One region of the Burkholderia aenigmatica genome, then DNA from elsewhere that is predicted to be linked to it. Evidence: riboswitches for the same ligand, from Rfam matches in the RefSeq annotation. Region 1 holds a riboswitch; each other region holds the start of a gene.
What was found. A riboswitch is a leader RNA that binds a small molecule or an ion and turns the genes downstream of it on or off. The one in region 1 is predicted to bind cobalamin.

Region 1 (7,824 bases):
CCCGAGGTCGAGCGCATGCACGGGCGCGCCGCTCGCACGTTCGAGCAGCATCGGATCGAGAAAGTCGGGCCCGGTCTTGAACACGCGCACGCGCCGGCCGAGCCGGCGGTGCAGCCGCGCGAGACCGGCCGTCACCGACGTCTTGCCCTGACCCGACGCGGGCGCGCTGACGATCAGCGCGGGGCAGGCCGGCACGCTCAGAACTCCACGCCGCGCTGCGCCTTCACGCCTTGTTCCTTGTACGGATGCTTGACGAGCCGCATCTCGGTGACGAGGTCGGCCGCGTCGATCAGCGCGTCGGGCGCGTGTCGCCCGGTCACGACGACGTGTACCGAATCAGGGCGCGCGGCCAGCGTCGCGAGCACTTCGTCGAGCGGCAGGTATTCGTACTTCAGCACCGTGTTCAGTTCGTCGAGGATCACCATCCGGTAGTCGCCGCTCTCGATCATCCGGCGCGCCTCGTCCCAGCCCTTGCGCGCGGTCGCGATATCGGCGTCGCGGTTCTGCGTGTTCCACGTATAGCCGTCGCCCATCGTCACGAAATCGCATTCGGCCACCGCGCCGAGGAAGTCGCGCTCGGACGTGTGCAGCGCGCCCTTGATGAACTGCACGACGCCGAGCCGCATGCCGTGGCCGAGCACGCGCACGGCCATGCCGAACGCGGCCGTGCTCTTGCCCTTGCCATTGCCGGTATTGACGATCAGCAGGCCCTTTTCGTTGACGGCGGCGGCCTGCTTCTTCTCATGGCCGGCACGGCGGCGTTCGGTCATCCGTTGATGGGATTCGGCGTCGGTTTTCATCGGATTGGTCCTGTCGAAAGAAAGCGAAACAAAGGGTTCAGAGCGGGCCGGCGAGCGCGACCGTCACGCCGTCCCGGATCGATTTGGGGCCCAGCAGCCGGCCGTGCGGCGCCGCGAGCTGCGCGCACGGTTCGGCCACGCCCGCGACGCCGAAGCGGGCGAGCGCGGCATCCGACGGGCCGCTTGCGGCCAGCTCCGGACGGCGCGCGAGTCGTGCCGCGTCGAACGCGACGAGCGGCCAGCCGCGGCGCGCACACAGCGTGCGCAGCGCGCGGGCACGCGCCTTGTCGGCGAGCGTCGCAACGAGCGCCGGTTCGGCGCCCGGGTACAGGGTCAGCGCCGCGCGGATCGCGGCATCGAGTTGCGCGGCCGTCACGCCCGCGCGGAAACCGACGCCGAGCGCGACGCGCATCATGCGCCGCTGCCGAGCGCGGCACGTACCGCGGGATCGTCGGCGAACGCCGCGACGCGGCCGATCACGACGATGGCCGGCGAGCCGATGCCAGTCGCGCCGATGCGTTCGACGAGCGTGTCGAGCGTCGCGAGCACGTGCCGCTGTTCGGGGCGCGTCGCGTTCTCGATCGCCGCGCACGGCGTATCGCCGGGCAGGCCGCCTTCACGCAGCGCGGCTGCAATCGTGTCGAGGCGGCGAATGCCCATGTAGATGACGATCGTCATGCGCGTGGCCGCGAGCGCGCGCCAGTCGGGTTCGCCGGCGCCCGCGCCGTGGCCCGTGACGAAAATCACGCCCTGCGCGTCGCCGCGTTGCGTGACCGGGATGCCGATTGCGGCCGGTGCGGCGATGCCCGCGGTGACGCCGTTCACGACCTCGACCGGGAATCCCGCCGCGCCGAGTGCGGCCAGTTCCTCGCCGCCGCGGCCGAACACGAACGGATCGCCGCCCTTGAGCCGCGCGACGCTGCGGCCCGCGCGCAGATGCGCGAGCATCGCGGCGACGATCGTCTCCTGCGGCGTCGATGCATGACCGCCGCGCTTGCCGACGTGCTCGATCTGCGCATCGGCACGCGCATGGCGCAACACGTCGGGATTCACGAGATCGTCGACGAGCAGCACGTCCGCCGCGCCGATCGCACGGACGGCCTTGAGCGTCAGCAGGTCGGCGTCGCCTGGGCCGGCGCCGATGAGCCAGGCGCGGCTCATCGAGCGCGGCACGGTGCGCACCGTGTCGAAACAGTGGAACAGGGCAGGCGGGCGGCACGGCGGCGGCCAGCAGACAGGAAACGCATGACGGATCGAACGAAGCCCGCGCGGACGCGGGCGGAATGCGCACCCCATCCGTCCCCCGCGGATCGGGCGTTCGGCGAGCCTCGGGCTCGCCCCTTGCGTCGGCCGGTATCCGGGCTGGCCGCTTGCCAGGCCGCAGCCTTCCCGCCCGGCTGAAGGGCAGTGGCATCGTGGGCGGCCTGGGCGCGTGCGCGGGGAAGCGCAGCGCGCGGGCGGCGTACCGTTGCGGGGACAGCACAGGCCGGGCGGTGGTCCGCCTCCTGTTTCCCGTTTAACTGCAGGCGCGCAATGCGCATGCGAGCACCGAACGCGGCGCATACGATAGCACAGCGATCCACCCGCGCGAACCGCTGCGCACGGCGTTCGGCCACGTGCGCCGGCCATCCGGAACCGGGCCCGGTGGCCCGCTCCGCCTTGACGCTCCCCGCACCGCCGCCTACACTCGCACGCGTTTTGGTGCTCGCGCGCGCCGCTCCGGCGCGCGCAGTTAAACGGGAAACAGGGAGCCTGCCTGCGCCGCAGTCGAGCCAACCTGTGCTGCCCCCGCAACGGTAAGCGAACGCGTCGCGCGAGAAGCGCCACGCAACGCCGCTTCGCCGCATGCCGCGCGCATGCGGACGACCGCCACTGGATGCCGCGTGCATCCGGGAAGGCGAAGCGGCGTGTTCGTCAGCCCGGATACCGGCCTAAACGTTGGGGTTCAGCGCCGCGGGGAGGCGGCGCATCGTCCACGGCCGCAGCAGGCCCGACACCCGCGTGTTGCCCGCTTTCTCCGCCGATCCGCCTGCGCGCCAACCCGCGCCGGCCGGCGTGGCGAACGGCAGGCGGCGTGCACCGGGCCGGCGGCAGCCGTGTTGGCATTCACGATGTCGACCGTTCGCAAGGAAGCACCATGTCCGCTTCGTCGTTCCGCCCGTCCCGCGACTGTCCGTCCGGATCGCGCGGCGGCATGCCCGCGATCCGCCAGATGAACTGCCACGCCGCCATCGACGCGACGATCCCGGGCTGATTCCATTTTCGACACAGGACCTACCATGACCATGCGCAAGCTTCCCGTCACGATCGTCACGGGCTTTCTCGGCAGCGGCAAGACGACGCTGATGCGCCACATCCTGCAGCACGCCGAAGGCCGCCGCATCGCGGTGATCGTCAACGAATTCGGCGAGCTCGGCATCGACGGCGAAATCCTCAAGGGCTGCGGCATCGGCTGCGAGGATGCGGAAGGCGCGCAGGGCGAAGCATCGGGCCAGCTCTACGAACTCGCGAACGGCTGCCTGTGCTGCACCGTGCAGGAAGAGTTCTATCCGGTGATGGAAGCGCTCGTCGAGCGGCGCGCGGACATCGACCACGTGCTGATCGAAACCTCGGGCCTCGCACTGCCGAAGCCGCTCGTGCAGGCGTTCAACTGGCCGACGATCCGCAACAGCTTCACGGTCGACGCGGTCGTGACCGTGGTCGACGGGCCGGCCGCCGCGAGTGGCCAGTTCGCGGAAAACCCGCAGGCCGTCGACGCGCAGCGCCGCGCCGATCCGAACCTCGATCATGAATCGCCGCTGCACGAGCTGTTCGCCGATCAGCTGTCGTCCGCCGATCTCGTGATCGTGAACAAGGCCGATCTCGTCGGCGACGCAGCGTTCGCGCAGATCGAAACCGCGATTCGCGACGAAATCCCGCCGCAGGTGAAGATCGTGCGCGCGACGCGCGGCGAGCTCGATCTCGCGATGCTGCTCGGTCTCGAATCGGCATCGGAAGAAACGATCCACCTGCGTCACGACCATCACGGCTCGGCCGACGACGGCGATCACGATCACCATCACGACGATTTCGACTCGGTCGTCGTGTCGGGCGACGCCGGCACGCGCGAAGCGACGATCGCCGCGCTGCAGCGTGTCGTCGAAGCGCACACGATCTATCGCGCGAAAGGCTTCGCCGCGCTGCCCGGCGCGCCGATGCGCCTCGTGATCCAGGGCGTCGGCCGCCGCTTCGACAGCTATTTCGATCGTCGCTGGCAGGACGGAGAAACGCGCGCGAGCCGCTTCGTGCTGATCGGCGAGGATCTCGACGCGGCCGCGCTGCAACGCGCGTTCGACGCCGCGTGCGCGGCCGAGCCGCAACAGGCGTAACCCACGATGCATTTGCTGCGCACCACGCCGGGCGGCTTTGTCGACGACACGCAGGGCGTCGTCCGGATCGACCAGCAGCCGGCCGACATCGTGATCCTGAGCTCGGCCGATACGACGCTGTCGCTGCTGGCTAGCGTCGTGCCGCACCTGCCGGCCGGCTTCCCGAGCGTCAGGCTCGCGAACGTCACGTTCCTGCGGCAGCCGGCGTCGGTCGATTTCTACGTCGACGACGTGCTGCAGCATGCGAAGTCGGTCGTGATCGATCATCTCGGCGGCGAGGCGTATTGGCCGTACGGAATCGAGCAGGCCGTGTCGCTCGCGTCGAAGCGCAAGCAGCAGCTCGCGATGTTCTCGGGCGACCTGCAGGAAGACCCGAACCTCGTCGCGAAGAGCACGGTCGCGCCCGACCTGTGCCGGCTGTGGTGGCGCTACCTGCGTGAAGGTGGCGTGCACAACGCCGAGGCGCTGCTGCGCAGCATTGCATTCCATACGCTCGGGTTCGGCGACGAACCCGAACTGCCGCGCCCGCTGCCGGCCGCCGCGCTGTATCACCCGGCGCGCGACCGCGCGAGCGTCGACGACTGGCGGCCGCGCTGGACGCCCGGCGCGCCCGTCGTCGCGATCCTGTTCTATCGCGCGCACTGGCAGGCCGCGAACACGGCCGTGTTCGACGCGCTGGCCGATGCGCTCATCGAGGAAGGGCTGAATCCGCTGCCGATCGCGGTCACGTCGCTGAAGGACGCGGTGAGCCGCGAAGTCATCACGCAGCTCTGCGACACGCACGACGTCGCGCTCGTGCTGAACACGACCGCGTTCGCAGCTGGCGCGATCGACAGCCCCGAGCACGACGTGCTCGCCGGCGACGCGCCGGTGTTGCAGGTGATCCTGTCCGGCGGCAATCGTGACGCGTGGGTGGCCGACAACCAGGGGCTGCATGCGCGCGATATCGCGATGCACATCGCGCTGCCCGAGGTCGACGGGCGCATCGTCACGCGCGCGGTGAGCTTCAAGGGGCTCGCGTACCGTTGCCCGCATACCGAGGTCGACGTCGTGCGCTACCAGCCGGACGCCGAGCGGATCGCGTTCGTCGCGGCGCTCGCGCGCGGCTGGTGCCGGCTGCGCACGCTCGACAACGCCGACAAGCGCGTTGCGCTGATTCTCGCGAACTATCCGCAAAGCGAAGGGCGGATCGGCAACGGCGTCGGGCTCGACACGCCGGCGTCCGCGCTGCGCGTGCTCGCGGCGCTGCGCGACGCGGGCTACGCGGTGGCCGACCTGCCGCCCGACGGTGACGCGCTGATCGCGCGCCTCACCGAAGGCGTGACCAACGACGCGGCCGTGCATGCGTTGCGCCCCGCATTCCAGAGCTTCCCGCTGGCCGACTACGTCGCGCGTTTCGCGCGGCTGCCGGCGGCCGTGCGCGACGCGCTGAACGCGCGCTGGGGCCCGCCCGAAGCCGATCCGACGCTGCGGCAAGGGCGCTTCACGATCGCCGGCTGGCGCGCGGGCAACGTGTTCGTCGGCATCCAGCCGTCGCGCTCGCGCGGCGAGAACGACTACGCGAGCTACCACGACGCGGATCTCGTGCCGCCGCACGCGTATCTCGCGTTCTATTTCTGGCTGCGCGATGCGTATCGCATCGACGCGGTGATCCACCTCGGCAAGCACGGCAACCTCGAATGGCTGCCGGGCAAGAGCGTCGCGCTGTCCGACGCGTGCTGGCCCGACCTGACGCTCGGGCCGCTGCCGCACCTGTATCCGTTCATCGTCAACGATCCGGGCGAGGGCAGCCAGGCGAAGCGTCGCGCGCAGGCGGTGATCATCGATCACCTGATGCCGCCGCTCACGCGCGCGGAAAACTACGGCCCGCTGCAGGATCTCGAGCGGCAGGTCGACGAATACTACGAAGCGCTGATGGTCGACGGGCGGCGCGCGAAGCTGCTGCGCAAGACGATCCTCGCGACGATCGCCGAACACCGGCTGCACGACGAACTGAGCGTGTCGCCGCCGCGCGATACGGGCGACGAGGATGCGCTGCTCACGCGCGTCGACGCGTGGCTGTGCGAACTGAAGGAAGCGCAGATTCGCGACGGGCTGCACGTGTTCGGCGTATCGCCGGCCGAGCGCCAGCGGCGCGACACGCTGCTCGCGCTCGCGCGCTTTCCGGTCGGCGACGGCAAGGGCACACGCGCAGGACTGATCGGCGCGCTCGCGCGCGATCTCGCACTCGGCGACGACTTCGATCCGCTCGCGGCCGACTGGGCCGCGCCGTGGGTCGGGCCGCGCCCGGCGATCCTGCAGGCGCTCGACGCATCGCCGTGGCGCCATGCGGGCGATACGCGCGAACGGCTCGAACGGCTTGCGCAGCAGTGGCTGGACGGGCTGTGCGCAGCCGACGGCGGGAACGCAGGTACCGATGCGACGCCTCCCGGCGACTGGCCGCACACGCTCGCCGTGATCGAGCGCGTCCGTGCGACGCTGCTGCCCGCGCTCGACGCGTGCGGCGGCGAGGAAATGCGTCAGCTGCTGCGCGGGCTCGACGGCCGCTTCGTGCCGCCGGGGCCGAGCGGCTCGCCGTCGCGAGGCCGGCCCGACGTGCTGCCGACCGGCCGCAATTTCTACTCGGTCGACACGCGCGCGGTACCGACGCAGGCGGCGTGGTCGCTCGGCCTGAAATCCGCACAGCAACTGATCGAACGCCATCTGCAGGATCATGGCGACTATCCGCGCGCGATCGGTCTGTCGGTCTGGGGCACGGCGACGATGCGCACGGGCGGCGACGACATCGCGCAGGCGTTCGCGCTGCTCGGCGTGCGGCCGAAATGGGCGCATGGCAGCCACCGCGTGACCGACTTCGAGATCCTGCCGATCGAGATCTTCGACCGGCCGCGCATCGACGTGACGCTGCGCGTGTCGGGCTTCTTCCGCGACGCGTTCCCGAACCTGATGCACCTGTTCGACGCGGCCGTGCAGGCGGTGGCCGCACTCGACGAGCCCGAGGAACTGAACCCGATCCGCGCGCGCATCGAGCGCGAACGCGCGAAGTGGGTCGCGCAGGGCGTGGCACCGGACGAAGCACGGCGCCGCGCCGGCTGGCGTGTGTTCGGCGCACGGCCGGGCAGCTACGGCGCGGGCCTGCAGGACCTGATCGACCAGCGCCGCTGGCAGACCGACGCGGATCTCGCCGATGCCTACCGCCAGTGGGGCGGCCATGCGTATGCGCAGAACAGCGCGGGCGACGCGGCGGCCGACGTGTTCGGCGAGCGGCTCGCGACGATCGACGTCGTCGTGCAGAACCAGGACAGCCGCGAGCACGACATCCTCGATTCGAACGACTACTACCAGTTCCAGGGTGGGATGACCGCAGCCGTGCGGCATCTGTCCGGTCAGCAGCCGAGCATCTACCACGGCGACCACGCGAATCCGGTCGCGCCGAAGATGCGCACGCTGCGCGAGGAAATTGCGCGCGTGATCCGCTCGCGCGTCGTCAACCCGAAATGGCTCGACGGCGTGAAACGGCACGGCTACAAGGGCGCGGCCGAGCTGGCGGCGACCGTCGACTACCTGTACGGCTATGACGCGACCGCGCGCGTGCTGTCGGATCACCAATACGCGCTCGTCGCCGACGCGTACCTGTTCGACGAGGCCACCCGCGC
Region 2 (7,824 bases), on a different replicon from region 1:
GGGTCGAATCTGCACGAAGCGAAGCGAGGCGACGCGACCGGCTTTCACCGGCCGCCGTCGCCGCTCGTTCAGGCTACCGACCGGAACAACCAGTAGAGCCCGCCGGCAAGCACGATCGACGCCGGCAGCGTCAGCACCCACGCCAGCACGAGGCTGCGCACCGTGCCCCATTGCAGCCCCGAGCCGTTCGCCGCCATCGTGCCCGCGACGCCCGACGACAGCACATGGGTCGTCGACACGGGCAATCCGTACACGTCGGCCGCACCGATCGTGAGCATCGCGACGAGTTCGGCCGACGCGCCCTGTCCGTACGTCAGATGCTGCTTGCCGATTTTCTCGCCGACGGTCACGACGATCCGCTTCCAGCCGACCATCGTGCCGAGGCCCAGTGCAATCGCGACCGCAACCTTCACCCACGTCGGAATGAACTTGGTCGCGTGGTCGAGCTGCTTGCGATAGTTGTCGATCGCGAGCTTGTCGTCGGGGGCGAACGCGGGCTGCCCGGATTTCTCGATCAGGCGGATTGCTTCGGATACCAGATACATCGTGTTGCGTACGTTGTCGATGTCGCGTTGCGGCACGGCCGCCATCGAGCCGGACGCGCCGACCGCGGTCGCGAGCGACGTGGACAATTGCTGAACGGCGGGGATCACAGCCGGCGTCAGCTCGCGATGCTGTACGTAGAGCTCGACGTCGGCGCGCGGATTCGCGGAAGGTGCGACGCCGTTCGTGTACTTCCCGAACGTCGCGGCTGCCTGGTTCGCGACCGCGACGAACGTCTGCGTCTCGGCCGGCGTGACGGCCTTGTTTAACGCATAGGCGGTCGGCACCGTGCCGATCAGGATCAGCATGATGAGGCCCATCCCTTTCTGCCCGTCGTTCGAACCGTGCGCGAACGACACGCCCGTGCAGGTCAGGATCAGCAGGCAGCGAATCCAGAACGGCGGCGGCTGATCCTTCGGCGGCTCCTTGTACAGCTCCGGAATCCGCACGAGGGTTTTCAGCACGAGCAGCAGCAGCGCTGCACAGAGGAAGCCGACGATTGGCGAGAACAGCAGCGACTTGCCGACACCGAGCGCCTGGCCCCAGTCGACGCCGCTCGTGCCGGACGGCCCGTGCATCAGCTGGTTCATCAGCCCGACGCCGATGATCGACCCGATCAGCGTATGCGAGCTCGACGACGGCAACCCGAAGTACCAGGTCGCGAGGTTCCACACGATCGCGGCGATCAGCAGCGCGAACACCATCGCGAAGCCCGCACCGCTGCCGACCTGCAGGATCAGCTCGACCGGCAGCAGTTGCAGGATGCCGAACGCGACGGCGCCGCTCGAGATCATCACGCCGAGGAAGTTCCAGAGGCCCGACCAGATCACCGCGACGTTCGGTGTCAGCGAGTGCGTATAGATCACGGTCGCGACCGCGTTCGCGGTGTCGTGGAAACCGTTGACGAATTCGAAGCCGAGCGCGATCAGCAGTGCAGCGCCGAGCATCAGGTACGGGAACAGCGATCCTTCGCGCATCGGCGACAGATCGTCGATCAGGTGCGTGGCGATATAGACCGCACCAATCGCGAGCACCAGCAGGAAGACGGCATAGCCGAGCTGCCTGGTGCGCTCGACGGAACCCGAACTGTTCGGGGTAGACGAAGCAGGTTGATTCATGACGGTATCTCGTATGGGAACCGCGACCGATCCTAGCTTCGGCTAGCAGTCAGTTTGATGACAGTAGGGATGGCGAACGGTGGGGCTTGCGGCGACGTAAGGTGAACATCGCCATGCGATTGCGATACGGCACAACGCGTCGGCTGGCGTCGTGGCCCATATCGCGAACGCAACACGGCAGGAGGCTAGGCGCCAGTGTCGCGCCGATCGCCGTCCGCGATCAACATCCAGCCGTGCGGCGACGCAGCGAATGTCGTGCACGATAGCGGCGCCACGTCGATGCGGGTTGCCGCGCCGGAACCCATCCGCAGCGCATGCGCGACGGCCGCACGCACGATCGGCGCATGCGTGATGGCGACGATGTCTCGGCCGTGTTGCAGCGCGTTCAACCATGTGCCGACGCGGCGCATGGCTGCATCGAACGATTCGCCGCCGTGCGGCGACGCCAACGGATCGCCGATCCACGCGCCCAGCTCGTCAGGCTGGTCGCGCGCGAGGTCGTGCAGCCGCTTGCCGCGCCAGTTTCGGTAATCGATGTCGCGCAGCGCGTCGTCGATGTCGGCGTGCAGGCCGAGCGCATCGGCGGTCTGCACCGCACAGCGCGCCGGGCTGCACAGCACGAGCGAGCCGGCGACGTCCGTCCACCGGTCGCGCAGCGTCGCGGCGTCGGCGAGCCCGTGCGCGTCGAGCAGATCGTCGTCGGGAAACGTGCCGGTGCGCATCGCCCGGGTCGATGCGTGTGCAATCAGGCGCAGCGAGGCGTGCAGGTTCATGTGGGTTGTCGGGGGAGCCGGGACGGGCGCGTTCGCCCATTTTTCGCTGCTTCAACACGCGAACGTTCGCGCGTACAATTCGCCCGATACGAAACGCGGAAGCCGGTGCAATTCCGGCGCGGTCGCGCCACTGTAACCGGTGATCCATGATCCCGGAAGCCAGACCTGCCTTCGTACCCATCCAACATTTGTCGGGGCGCGATTCCCCTGAGGTGCATCCATGAGCGAAGCAGTGCTGAAGCCGGCGGTCGTACCGGCGCCCATCCCCGTCCGTGAACTGTTGCCGTGGGCCGTGTTCGTCGGCCTGATCCTGCTGCTCGCGATTTATTTCGTCGGCGCGGAACAAGGCGCAACGTCGCTCGTGCCGGGCATGTACGTGCACGAGTTCGTCCACGACGGCCGCCATCTGCTCGGCTTCCCCTGCCACTGACGCGGAGTTCACGATGGTCGGAAAGCTGCTCATGCGCGGGATGCTCGCAGGCATCGCCGCAGGCCTCCTCACGTTCGGTTTCGCGAAAATCGTCGGCGAACCGCAAGTCGATCAGGCGATCTCCTTCGAAGAAAAACTCGACGCCGCCAAGGGCGACGCGCCGGAACCCGAGCTGGTGAGCCGCCACACGCAGGCCGGCTTCGGCCTGCTGACGGGCGTCGTGACCTATGGCGCGGCGTTCGGCGGGCTGTTCTCGCTGGTCTTTGCATATGCTTATGGTCGCGGCAGCCGTCTCCCGGCACGACCGCTGGCCGCGTGGCTCGCGGTGGCGGCGTTCATCGCGCTCGTGATCGTGCCGAACATCAAGTACCCGGCCAATCCGCCGTCGGTTGGAGACCCCGACACGATCGGCTATCGCACGGGCCTGTTCTTCCTGATGATCGCGATCTCGATCGCGACGATGGTGTTCTCGGTCAGCGTGCGCCGCCATCTGCTGGCGAAGCTCGGGCAATGGAACGCGTCGATCGTCGCGGGGCTCGTGTTCATCGTGATCATCGCGGCCGTGCAGCTCGGGCTGCCGTCGATCAACGAAGTGCCGGCTGCTTTCCCGGCCGTCGTGCTGTGGAAGTTCCGCGCCGCGGCGATCGGCATGCAGGTGATCATGTGGACGACGATCGGCCTGCTGTTCGGCGCATGGGTCGAGCGCGGCGAACGTATCGGCATGCGCGCCGCCTGACGCGCACTGCCACGGGGCGCGCCTAGCGCAGCATGCGCGGCGCGCTCCACGTCGATTCGCGCGCCAGCGCGACGAACGCGGCCAGATAGTCGATCGACGCATCCGCCTCGCGGATGCCGAGGAAGATCTGCTTCGCGATCCCCTTCTTGCCGAGCTTGACCGGCACGACCGGCATCCGGTCGGCGTATTCGTCGGCCAGCCATCTCGGCAGCGCGGCCACGCCGCGCCCGCTCGCCACCATCTGCAACATGATGTCGGTCGTCTCGATCGACTTGTGCCGCTTCGGCACGATGCCGGCCGGCGTCAGGAACTGGTTGTAGATGTCGAGCCGGTCGGTTTCGACCGGATAGGTGATCAGGATTTCGTCGGTCAGCTGCTCGGGCGTCACGTAATCGGCGTTGGCGAAACGGTGTGCGTCCGCGACCACCAGCACCTGCTCGTAGTCGAACACGGGGTCGAAGCGCAGCCCCGGCTTGTTCAGCGGATCGGGGGTCACGAGCACGTCGATGTCGTAGCCGAACAGCGCGCCGATCCCGCCGAACTGAAAGCGCTGCTTCACGTCGACGTCGACGTCGGGCCAGCGCGACAGGTACGGCGACACGACCTTCAGCAGCCACTGGTAGCACGGGTGGCACTCCATCCCGATACGCAGCGTGCCGCGCTCGCCCTTCGCGTACTGCTTCATCCGCTCCTCGGCCAGCTCGAACTGCGGCAGCAGCCGGTTTGCCAGCTTCAGCAGATACTGCCCGCCCTGCGTCAGCCGCAGGCCGCGCCCCTCGCGATCCCAGATCGGCGTGCCGAGCTGCTGCTCGATTTTCCGGACGGTATGGCTGAGCGCCGATTGCGTGAGGTGCAGCGCGTTGGCGGCCGCAGTCAGCGAGCCCTGGCGCTCGACTTCACGAATGACGACGAGATGGAATCGTTCCAGCATGGTTATCGCTCATCCTGAATGTACATGAACAACTTTAATGGATAAATGAAATAATGCCATTTTATTTCATGGTTTGAAATACCTATCATGGTTGCCGGACCTTCACTACTCCTGGACGGCAGCGCCATGGTGACGACACACAATCTCGGTTTCCCGCGCATCGGCGCCAAGCGCGAACTCAAGTTCGGCCTCGAACGCTACTGGAAGGGCGAATCGTCGCGCGACGAACTGAAGGCGCTCGGCGCGCAACTGCGCGAGCGTCACTGGAGCGACCAGCGCGACCTCGATTTCGCGCCGGTCGGCGACTTCGCGTTCTACGACCAGGTGCTCGACATGAGCTTCACGCTCGGCAACCTGCCGAAGCGCGTGCAGGGCTTCCACGGCGATGCGCTCGACAACTATTTCCGTGTGGCGCGCGGCCGTTCGGCGCAGTCGGAAGAAGCGCACGCAGCGTGCTGCGGCGGCGTCGCGGCCGGCGAAATGACGAAGTGGTTCGACACGAACTATCACTACATCGTCCCGGAATTCCACGCCGACACGAACTTCTCGCTCGACCCGTCGCGCCTGCTGCAGCAACTCGCCGAAGCGAAGGCGCAGGGCGTGAAGGCGAAGCCGGTGATCATCGGCCCCGTCACGTATCTGTGGCTCGGCAAGGCGAAGGACGACTCGGATCGCCTCGCGCTGCTGCAGAAGCTGCTGCCGGTGTATGGCGCGCTGCTCGACACGCTGACCGCACAGGGCGTCGAATGGGTGCAGATCGACGAACCGATCCTCGTTACCGAGCTCGACGCCGAATGGCAGCAAGCGTTCAAGACCGCGTACGCGGCGCTCGAAACGCGCCGGATCAAGGTGCTGCTCGCGACGTATTTCGGCCAGCTGCAGGGCAACCTCGCGCTCGCCGCGTCGCTGCCGGTCGACGGCCTGCACATCGATGCGATCAACGCCCGTGACGAAATCGACGCGCTGGTGCGCGAACTGCCGGCGGAGCGCGTGCTGTCGGTCGGTGCGATCAACGGTCGCAACATCTGGAAGACGAACCTGAACGCCGCGCTCGACTGGCTCGAGCCGCTCGCGACCCAACTGGGCAGCCGTCTGTGGCTCGCGCCGTCGTGCTCGCTGCTGCATGTGCCGGTCGATCTCGCGAGCGAAGAGAAGCTCGACGCCGAGATCCGCGCGTGGCTCGCGTTCGCGCTGCAGAAGCTCGACGAACTGAAGGTGCTCGCGATCGCGCTGAACCAGGGCCGCGACAAGGTGGCCGATGCGCTGGCCGCGAACGCCGCCGCGATCCAGTCGCGCCGTCATTCGCCGCGCGTGAACAACCCGGCGGTGAAGGCTTCGATCGCCCGGATCGATGCGCAGCTCGGCAACCGCGTGAGCCCCTATACGCAGCGCGCGCCGAAGCAGTCGGCACGCCTTAACCTGCCGGCGTTCCCGACGACGACGATCGGCTCGTTCCCGCAGACCGGCGAAATCCGCCAGGCCCGCAGCCAGTTCAAGGCCGGCGTGCTGAATGAAGCAGGCTACCGCGCGGCGATGCAGGCTGAAATCGAACGCAGCGTGCGCGAGCAGGAAGCGCTGGAACTCGACGTGCTCGTGCACGGCGAAGCCGAGCGCAACGACATGGTCGAATACTTCGGCGAGCAGCTCGACGGCTATGCGTTCAGCCAGTTCGGCTGGGTGCAGTCGTACGGTTCGCGCTGCGTGAAACCGCCGATCCTGTTCGGCGACATCAGCCGCCCAAAGGCGATGACGGTCGAGTGGATCACGTATGCGCAGTCGCTGACGAACAAGCCGATGAAGGGCATGCTGACCGGCCCCGTGACGATCCTGAACTGGTCGTTCGTGCGTGACGACCAGCCGCGCTCGGTGTCGTGCTACCAGCTCGCGCTGGCGATCCGCGAGGAAGTGCTCGATCTCGAGAAGGCCGGTGTGCGCGTAATCCAGATCGACGAGGCCGCGCTGCGCGAAGGGCTGCCGCTGCGCCGCGCGCAGTGGGGTGAATACCTGAAGTGGGCGGTCGAATCGTTCCGCATCACCGCGAACGGCGTGCAGGACGATACGCAGATCCACACGCACATGTGCTATTCGGAGTTCAACGACATCATCGCGTCGATCGCCGACATGGACGCGGACGTGATCACGATCGAGACGTCGCGCTCGGACATGGAGTTGCTCGACGCGTTCGACAACTTCAAGTATCCGAACGAAATCGGGCCGGGCGTGTACGACATCCACTCGCCGAACATCCCGACGCAGGATCACATCGTCAGCCTGATGAAGAAGGCGGCCGAGCGGATTCCGGCGGAACGCCTGTGGGTGAACCCGGACTGCGGCCTGAAGACGCGCCAGTGGGCGGAAGTGATTCCGGCGCTGACGAACATGGTCGCCGGCGCGAAGACGCTGCGCAATCAGATGCAGTAACGCGCGAACGCTGCGTGCCTGCTGCCCGGATCGATGATCCGGCGGCGGGTGTCGCACCGATCGAGATCGTCCCGGGCCGGCCCCGGGACGTGTCGCTTCCCCTGCTTGTTTTGTTGGATCCCCTTCCTGCCATGTTCGAACGCAGCCACTACCCGCTCGACCCGACCGCCCCGGAACTGTTCGATGCCATCCAGGAAGAAAACCGACGCCGGGAAGATCACATCGAGCTGATCGCGTCGGAAAACTACGCGAGCCCGGCCGTGATGGCCGCGCAGGGTTCGCCGCTCACGAACAAGTACGCGGAAGGTTATCCGGACAAGCGCTATTGCGGCGGTTGCGAGTACGTCGACGTCGTCGAGCAGGTGGCGATCGAGCGTGTGCGTGCGCAGGTCGCCGAGCTGACCAAACGTTTCCCGATGTATTCGTGACAGCACGCTGAGGAGGGCAAGGTGAGAAATGTGGAAAACGACGCGATCGAACGGCTGCTGAAGTCGCTTGACGACGACAGCGACGATTGCCAGGCGATGTACGAAGAGGTCGGCCGTGCGGTGGTGGACCGACTGCGGCGGACCGATCGGGACGCGTTGCGTACCATTGCCCGCGCGTGGGTTGAATGCGATGAAGCACAAGCCGCGTTGCTCGACCTGGATTTTTTTTCTACGGAACTTGGCGCGGCGAAGGAACGTGGCGAGCTGGCTGACGCCATGCTGCGCAATGTGGTCGGGAAAGTCGTTTTCAAGGATCCGACATGATTACGATTGCGACGACTGGTTCGCGCGTGTGCGCGGGATGGAGCACGAGCCCGCGCGCGGCGTGCGCTGCAAGATGTGCTTCGACATGCGTTTCGAGCGCACCGCGCGCTATCCGGGGTT
Region 3 (7,824 bases), 950 kb from region 1:
CTCGACATCGACGCGGATACGTTGCCTGCGACGCTGCGCCACGTCATCGTCGGGAATCCGAATAATCCGACCGCCCAGTTCGTCCCGGCCGCGCGCCTGCTCGGCTGGCATGCGCAACTCGCCGCGCGCAGCGGCACGCTGATCGTCGACGAGGCGTTCGCCGATACGGGCGCGACGCAGTCGCTCGCGCCGCAGGTCGATCGCCCGGGCCTCGTCGTGTTGCGTTCGGTCGGCAAGTTCTACGGGCTCGCCGGCATCCGCGCCGGCTTCGTGCTCGCGTGCCCTGAACAGATCGCCGCGCTGCGCGACATGCTCGGCGCATGGACGGTCGGCGGCCCTGCGCGCCACGCGGTCGCCGCGGCGTTCGCCGATCGCGCGTGGCAGGCTGCCGCCCGCGAACGGCTCGCGGCCGACGGCGAGCGGCTGGCCGCCCTGCTGCGCGCACACGGCTTCGCGGTTCGCGCGACACCGCTCTTCAGCTGGACCGACGACCCGCGCGCCGCGGCGCTGCATGCGGCACTCGCGGCACGCGGCATCTGGACGCGACACTTCCCGGCACCGTCGAGCGTACGCATCGGCCTGCCGGGCAGCGAAGCGGAATGGCAGCGCCTCGGCGACGCGCTCGCGCACTGCGTGCCGCTGCTGCAACGGGAATCCGCATGACTCCGCGCATGTTCCGCCGGCTCACACCGGCCGCGATGCTGTCCGCACTCGCCTACGCGTCGCTCGCCCACGCCGATGTCACGACGCGCGACGACGCCGGCAATACCGTCACGCTGCCGGCGCCCGCGCAGCGCGTGATCAGCCTCGCGCCGCACGCGACCGAGCTGGTCTACGCGGCCGGCGGCGGCGCGAAGCTCGTCGGCACCGTCACGTACAGCGACTATCCGCCCGCCGCGCAAGCGATCCCGCGCGTCGGCGACAACAAGGCGCTCGACCTCGAGCGGATCGCCGCGCTGAAGCCCGACCTGATCGTCGTCTGGCGGCACGGCAATGCCGAGCGGCAGACCGACGCGCTGCGCGCGCTGCACATCCCGCTGTTCCTCAGTGAGCCGAAGCATCTCGACGACGTAGCGACGTCGCTGCGCCGGCTCGGCACGCTGCTCGGCACGCAGCCGGTTGCCGATGCGGCCGCGGCCGCCTATACGCGCGACATCGCGGCGCTGCGCACGCGTTACGCTGCGCGCACGCCCGTCACGATGTTCTTCCAGGTCTGGGACCGGCCGCTGATGACGCTCAACGGCACGCACCTGATCAACGACGTGATCGAGCTGTGCGGCGGGCGCAACGTGTTCGCATCGCTCAAGCCGCTCGTGCCGACCGTCACCGACGAGGCCGTGCTCGCGGCGAATCCGGAGGCGATCGTGACGACCAGCGCCGGCACGACGCGCTCCGACGAACCGTTGCCGAGCCTGGCGCGCTGGCGCGCGTGGCCCGCACTGACGGCCGTCGCGCGCAACAACCTGTTCGCGATCGATGGCGATCTGCTGACGCGGCCGTCGCCGCGGATCGCACAGGGCGCGGCCGCCCTGTGCGAGGATCTCGATGCCGCGCGTGCGCGGCGGCCGGCGCGCTGATTTCCGGTGACTTGCGCGCTCATCGCGCGCCTGCGCCCGATGTAACCGCTATCCGAGGAGACCGATTGATCGCGCGCCGTGTCGTTCACACGCAGACGCCCGCGCGCCTATTCGTCCCAGTGAACCACTTCCCACGTTCGCGCGGCGGCATCCGCGCGCAGCCAGACGACACCCGCGTTCGGCACTGGCCGCGACAACAGCGTGTCGAGCGGCACGCCCAGCACATGCGATGCGAATGCGCGGATCACGCCCGCATGCGCCACCACCCATTGCGGGCCATCGCACTGTGCAACCGCATCGGCCCGCCGTGCCACGCGTGCGGCGAACTGCGCAACGCTTTCGCCGCCATGCGCACACGCATGCATCAGGTCGGCCGCCCACGCATCGAGCGCCGCGCGATCGATATCGTCCCAGCGCCGCATTTCCCACGCGCCGAAATCCATTTCCTGCCAGTCCGCATCGCATCGCAGCGGCACGTCGCATGCCTGCGCGAGCCGTTCGGCAACCGACGCGCAGCGCGTCAGCGGGCTCGTCCAGACCTGTTCGGGAAACGGCGCGCAGAGTGCCGACAGATGCGCACGCACGGCCTGCGCGCCGACGTCGGCCGGTGCGGCGAGCGGCACGTCGCTGCGCCCGTAGCAGATGCCCGGCTCGACGCCGACGGCCGGATGACGGATCAGGACGACGTCCATCCGAGCACCACGAGATAGATCGCCAGTTCGCACAGTTGCTGCGCGAAGCCGAGACAGTCGCCCGTATAACCACCGATCCGCTTCACGAAATAGCGGGCGGCCCACGCGCGCACGAGCACGAGCACGACGCATGCGACGACACCCATGCGCCAGTCGGGCCAGAACAGCCAGGGCAATCCGAATAGCGCCGCAACGCACGCCGCGCGTGCGCCCATCCGTTGCGCGACCGGTTTCGCCTTGCCTTCGGGCCGCACGTAGTCGAGCGTCATCAGCAAGCTCACGGCCGCCGCGCGGCTCGCCGCGTGCGCCGCGATCATCGTCCATGCGGCACGCAACGGCAGCATCGATGCAAGCGCCTGCCATTTCAGGCCGAGCGAGATCACGAGCGCGACCGCGCCGAACGTGCCGATCCGCGAGTCGTGCATGATGCGCAGCACGTCGTCGCGCGTATAGCCGCCGCCGAACGCATCGCAGCTGTCGGCCAGGCCATCCTCGTGAAAGGCACCCGTTGCGAGCAGCGTGGCGGCCATCGACAGCCCGACCGCGATCGACGGGGGCAGCACACGCAGCGCGACGAGATAGACGAGCGCGCCCCACGCGCCGACACATGCGCCGACGAGCGGGAAATAACGCGCAGACTGATCGAGATCGCCGGCCGCATAACCGATCGAGCGCGGCACGGGCACGCGCGTGAAATAGCCGAGCGCGACGAAGAAGTAGCGCAGTTCGGCCCGCACGCCACGCGCGCGATCAGGCGTCACGATTGTCGACGCCGGCGGATTCGAAGCTCGCCATTTCGGTGAGGAACGCAGCCGCCGCACGCACGAGCGGCAGCGCGAGCGCCGCGCCGGTGCCTTCGCCGAGCCGCAGGTCGAGCGCGAGCAGCGGCTTCGCGCCGAAATGCTCGAGCATGCGCCGGTGCCCGGCCTCGTGCGACGTATGCGAGAACACGCAGTAATCGCGCACGCCGGGCACGATGCGCTCGGCGACGAGCAGCGCAGCCGTCGCGATGAAACCGTCGACGAGGATCGTCATCCGCTCGCTTGCGGCCGCGAGATACGCGCCCGTCATCATCGCGATCTCGAAGCCGCCGAACGTCGCGAGCACGTCGAGCGGCGCAATCGCGTGCGAGTGCTTGACGAGCGCACGGCCGAGCACCGCGCGCTTGTGCGCGAGGCCCTGGTCGTCGAGGCCCGTGCCGCGCCCGACGCAGGCATCGATCGGCACGCTGAGCAGGCGGCTCATCAGGCACGCGGCCGACGACGTGTTCGCGATCCCCATCTCGCCGAAGCCGATCACGTTCGTGCCGAGCGACGCATGCAGGCGCACGCGCGCCGCGCCGGCCGCGATCGCCGTCATCGCCTCGTCGCGCGTCATCGCCGGCTCCGCCGCGAAGTTGCGTGTGCCGCGCGCGACCGGCAGCGACACCAGCCGGTCGGACAGCGGCAGCGGCGACGCGACGCCCGCATCGACGATCTCGAGCGCGCTCTGCACGGCGCCCGAGAACGCGTTGATTGCCGCGCCGCCGGCGAGGAAATTCGCGACCATCTGGGCGGTCACCGCTTGCGGATAAGGACTCACGCCCTCGGCGGCAATCCCGTGATCGCCGGCAAACACGATCATCACCGGACGCTGCACGACCGGCCGCTCGGTGTGCTGGATCAGGCCGATCTGCAGTGCGATCGCCTCGAGCTGGCCGAGGCTGCCGGGCGGCTTGGTCTTGTGGTCGATCACGTGCTGCAGGCGCTTGCGCAGCGCGTCGTCGAGCGGCGCGATCGCGGGCGGGAAGTGGGTCGGGGTCGTCATCGAAAAGCCATGTCGTTGGCGCGGTATGCGCCGCGCATCGGAAAAGGAAAGGTCATTGTCGCTCGGGCCACGCCGGCAGCAGCGCATCGCGGCCGTTCTCGCGGATCAGCACCAGCGGATAACCGAACGCGTCGCTCGCGCGCTCGGGCGTCAGCACGTCGTGCACGGGGCCTGCCCACGCGTGGCCGCGGCCGTCGAGCAACAGCGCGTGCGTCGCGAAACGCCGCGCGAGATTCAGATCATGGCACGAGAACAGCACCGTGCGCGGGCCCGCGTCGAGCCATGCGGCCAGCGCGGTCAGGCAATCGATCTGGTGATGCAAGTCGAGATGCGCGAGCGGTTCGTCGAGCAGCATCAACGGCGCGTCCTGGCACAGCGTCGCGGCCAGCGCGACACGCTGCCGCTCGCCGCCCGACAGCGACAGCACGTCGCGCGACGCGAGCGCGGTGAGGTCGAACGTCGCCAGCGCGTCGCGCGCGGCCGCGCGGTCGCCGTCGCGCTCCCAGCCCCAGCCGCCGAGATACGGAAAGCGGTTGAGCAGCACCGTGTCGAATACGGTCGCGCTGAATACGTCGTGCAGTTGCTGCGGCATCAGCGCGCGGCGCTGCGCGAGCTGCTCGGGCGGCCATGCGGCAAGCGGCCGACCGTCGATCTCGACGTGTCCGCCGGTCGGCGGCTGCAGCCCGGCGAGGGTCGCAAGCAGCGTCGTCTTGCCCGCGCCGTTCGGACCTGCGACGCACCAGATCTCGCCGGGACGGAACGCCCGGGTGAAGCCGTCGAGCAGCGTGCGTGCGCCGGCCTTCAGCGTCAGGTCGACAGCCGCGTAGTTCATGTCGCCGGCCGTGGCGTGCAGTGCGGCCCCCGTCATCGCATCGGCCTCCTCAACAACATCCACAGGAACACCGGCACGCCGATCAACGCGGTCATCACGCCGACCGGCAGTTGCGCGGGCGCGATCGCGGTGCGGGCGAGCAGGTCGGCCGCCATCACGCCGCCGCCGCCCGCGAGCATCGCGGCGGGCAGCAGCATCCGCTGGTCGTTGCCGAAGGCGAGCCGCAGCGCATGCGGCACGACGAGGCCGACGAAGCCGATCGTGCCGGCCGTCGTCACTGCGGCCGCCGCGGCCAGCGACGCGACGAGATAGATCCGCACGCGCAGGCGCGCAACGGGCACGCCGAGCGCGAGCGCGGTCGCATCGCCGCGCAGCAGCACGTTCAGTTGCGGCGCGGCCGGCAGCGCGACGCAGGCGGCCAGCAACAGCGCGCCCCACGCGAACCACGGCGCGGTCACGCCGTTCAGGTCGCCGGTCAGCCAGAAGATGATCCCGCGCAGTCGTGCGTCGGGTGCAAGCGACAGCAGCAGCGTGACGAGCGCGCCCCACCCCGCCGCGATCACGACGCCCGTGAGCAGCAGCCGCGGCGACGCGTCGCGCGACTCGCCACGCCACAGCTCGCGGCGCGCGAGACCGAGCACGAGCGCGACCGACACGAGCGAGCCGGCGAACGCCGATGCGTCGACGAGCCACCACGCGCCGCCCGCGATCATCGCGACGAGCGCGAAGCCGGCCGCGCCGCCCGATACGCCGAGCACGTACGGTTCCGCGAGTGGATTGCGCAACAGCACCTGCAGCAGCGCACCGGCAAGCGCAAGCAGCGCGCCGCATGCGAAGCCCGCGAGCGCGCGCGGCAGGCGCAGCGTGCGGACGATGTCGGCGAGCAGCGCGTCGCCGCCATGCGGCACGAGCGACGCAAGCGCCTGCCAAGGCGACATCGGCACGCTGCCGATCGACAGCGACGCAACGAACAGCAACGCGACCGCCGCGGCGAGCGCGGCCCAGATCGCAGTGGCGCGCGCGGCGCTCATGCCGCGCACGGCGCCGCACACGACATGCGGCGCCCCCGCTTGCGGAGGCCGGCCGGTCGTGACTGAAGCGCCGCGCGGACGATTGGGGTCAGCATCGAAGAAAATTCCGTGAAGCATTGCGCGCCCCGCCTCCCCGCAGGCCGCGCGTCACGAAGCCCGTGCGGGCTCCCCGTCTCGGCCGGTATCCGGGCTGGCGGCGGTCCGGCTCGCCTTCCCGCGCGATGACGCGCAGTGGCCCGCGTCCGCATGCAATACCTGCACGTGAAACGCGCCCGAGCCGGCCTGCGTCACCGGACGCGGCCGCTTACCGTTGCGGGGGCAGCGCAGGTTGGCGGGCTTCCGGCGCCCGCGTCCTGCTTCCCGTTTAACCGCGCGTTCCACGCGCGAGCACCGAGGCGGCGCCAGTTTAGGAGCGGGTCGCGCGAGCGTCAAGGAAGCGTCCGGACACGCACGGGACGCGCCGATTCACGGCGAGAAGCAGGGGTGTTACGACTGGAAACGTTACAGATGTCGGATTGCGCGTTATTCCGCGCTAAAATGCTGGGTCTTTAGAGGACGCAGCAAATGCTCAACGAACTCGAAACCCTATCTCAAAATATTGGCCGTCTGATTTCGCTGAACAAGCGCTATCACTCGGAACGGCTCGCGCTCGAGGAGCAGGTCGCGCAATTGCGCGCGGATGCGGACACTGTCCGCGCGGAACTCGCGCAACTGCGCGACGAACGCAATGCACTTGCGGCCGAGCGTGACACGCTGTCGGCAAAGATCGACGACGCCCAGGTGAAACTGAACGCGATTCTCGAAAAGCTGCCGCGCTCGAAAAGTGCGGAGCAAGCCGACAACCAGCTCGACCTGCTGGATGCACAGGCGCGTGCGGATGGCGATGACGCGGCCAGCCACGGAGAACATGCATGAGCACCAAGCAGATCGAAGTCTCGATTCTCGGTCAGGCCTATCGGCTCGCCTGCTCGGCCGAGACCGAAGCGGCGCTGCTCGAAGCGGTCGCGCGCGTCGACGCCGAAATGTCGAAAATCCGCTCGAACAGCTCGGTACGCGGCACCGATCGCATCGCCGTGATGGCGGCGCTGTCGCTCGCGTCCGAATTGCTGCGGCTGCAAACGAGCGTGCGGCACGGTGAAGCATTTCCGGCGGAGGAAATCCGTCGTACAATGCACCAGATGAATGAACAGCTCGGTGCGGTGCTCGCACAGCACGAGACGCAGTAACGTTTCAATCGATGCGTCGATTCCCCTTGATCTCAGAGATCAACAGTGGTCAAATTGGCGCATCGAATCACAGTTCAGTCAGCTTCCCTGCCTGGTTCGCCAAGGTCATATATTCCTTGAACCAATGCCATGTGCACGGTTGCGGAAATTTGTAGCACGGGCGCGCGCGTCACTCTGTCTGATGTACCCGAAGTGCTGCTAACTGCGACCAATTCTGAACCTCAGGTTCAGGATGCCGGCCTAGCGGCCAAGGCGGGGGCCTATCCAACGGCATCGGGCGAAGCCCGGTGCCGTTTTCTTTTGTAGCAGCCTCTTTCTGCGTCGATCACGATCCATGCAATACTGGCTGATGAAGTCCGAACCGGACGAAGCAAGCATCGACGATCTCGCCAACGCACCGCAGCGCTCGCTGCCGTGGACGGGCGTGCGCAATTATCAGGCGCGCAATTTCATGCGCGACACGATGAAGATCGGCGACGGCGTGCTGTTCTATCACTCGAGCTGCCCCGAGCCGGGCATCGCGGGCCTCGCCGAAGTGTCGTCGACGCCCTACCCCGATCCCACGCAGTTCGATCCGAAAAGCCCCTATTACGACCCGAAGTCGACTCAGGAAGCGCCGCGCTGGCTGCTCGTCGACGTGCACTACGTGAAAAAATCGCC

Region 2: it holds a riboswitch for cobalamin, as region 1 does, so the genes downstream of both, ACN8ZM_RS17220 (CbtB domain-containing protein) here and cobW (cobalamin biosynthesis protein CobW) in region 1, are expected to answer to the same signal.
Region 3: it holds a riboswitch for cobalamin, as region 1 does, so the genes downstream of both, ACN8ZM_RS13220 (FecCD family ABC transporter permease) here and cobW (cobalamin biosynthesis protein CobW) in region 1, are expected to answer to the same signal.

Annotation. Positions count from the first base shown of each region.
Region 1 covers NZ_CP184468.1:1,878,270-1,886,093, forward strand. Annotated here, with positions in the region: gene ACN8ZM_RS08755 (cobyrinate a,c-diamide synthase) at 1-195, opposite strand, end outside; gene cobO (cob(I)yrinic acid a,c-diamide adenosyltransferase) at 198-800, opposite strand; gene ACN8ZM_RS08765 (cobalamin biosynthesis protein) at 838-1,215, opposite strand; gene cobA (uroporphyrinogen-III C-methyltransferase) at 1,212-1,961, opposite strand; cobalamin riboswitch at 2,131-2,368, opposite strand; cobalamin riboswitch at 2,483-2,750, shown strand; gene cobW (cobalamin biosynthesis protein CobW) at 3,080-4,168, shown strand; gene cobN (cobaltochelatase subunit CobN) at 4,175-7,824, shown strand, end outside.
Region 2 covers NZ_CP184469.1:37,830-45,653, forward strand. Annotated here, with positions in the region: gene ACN8ZM_RS17210 (inorganic phosphate transporter) at 69-1,661, opposite strand; gene ACN8ZM_RS17215 (histidine phosphatase family protein) at 1,847-2,434, opposite strand; cobalamin riboswitch at 2,480-2,622, shown strand; gene ACN8ZM_RS17220 (CbtB domain-containing protein) at 2,655-2,864, shown strand; gene ACN8ZM_RS17225 (CbtA family protein) at 2,878-3,600, shown strand; gene ACN8ZM_RS17230 (LysR family transcriptional regulator) at 3,623-4,531, opposite strand; gene metE (5-methyltetrahydropteroyltriglutamate--homocysteine S-methyltransferase) at 4,658-6,952, shown strand; partial or broken gene glyA (serine hydroxymethyltransferase) at 7,084-7,338, shown strand; gene ACN8ZM_RS17245 (hypothetical protein) at 7,411-7,704, shown strand; gene ACN8ZM_RS17250 (epoxyqueuosine reductase QueH) at 7,619-7,824, shown strand, end outside.
Region 3 covers NZ_CP184468.1:2,823,341-2,831,164, forward strand. Annotated here, with positions in the region: gene cobD (threonine-phosphate decarboxylase CobD) at 1-663, shown strand, start outside; gene ACN8ZM_RS13195 (cobalamin-binding protein) at 660-1,577, shown strand; gene cobC (alpha-ribazole phosphatase) at 1,685-2,269, opposite strand; gene ACN8ZM_RS13205 (adenosylcobinamide-GDP ribazoletransferase) at 2,254-3,030, opposite strand; gene cobT (nicotinate-nucleotide--dimethylbenzimidazole phosphoribosyltransferase) at 3,020-4,075, opposite strand; gene ACN8ZM_RS13215 (ABC transporter ATP-binding protein) at 4,128-4,943, opposite strand; gene ACN8ZM_RS13220 (FecCD family ABC transporter permease) at 4,940-6,055, opposite strand; cobalamin riboswitch at 6,097-6,348, opposite strand; gene ACN8ZM_RS13225 (ATPase) at 6,503-6,853, shown strand; gene ACN8ZM_RS13230 (cell division protein ZapA) at 6,850-7,164, shown strand; RNA gene ssrS (6S RNA) at 7,246-7,427, shown strand; gene ACN8ZM_RS13240 (EVE domain-containing protein) at 7,499-7,824, shown strand, end outside.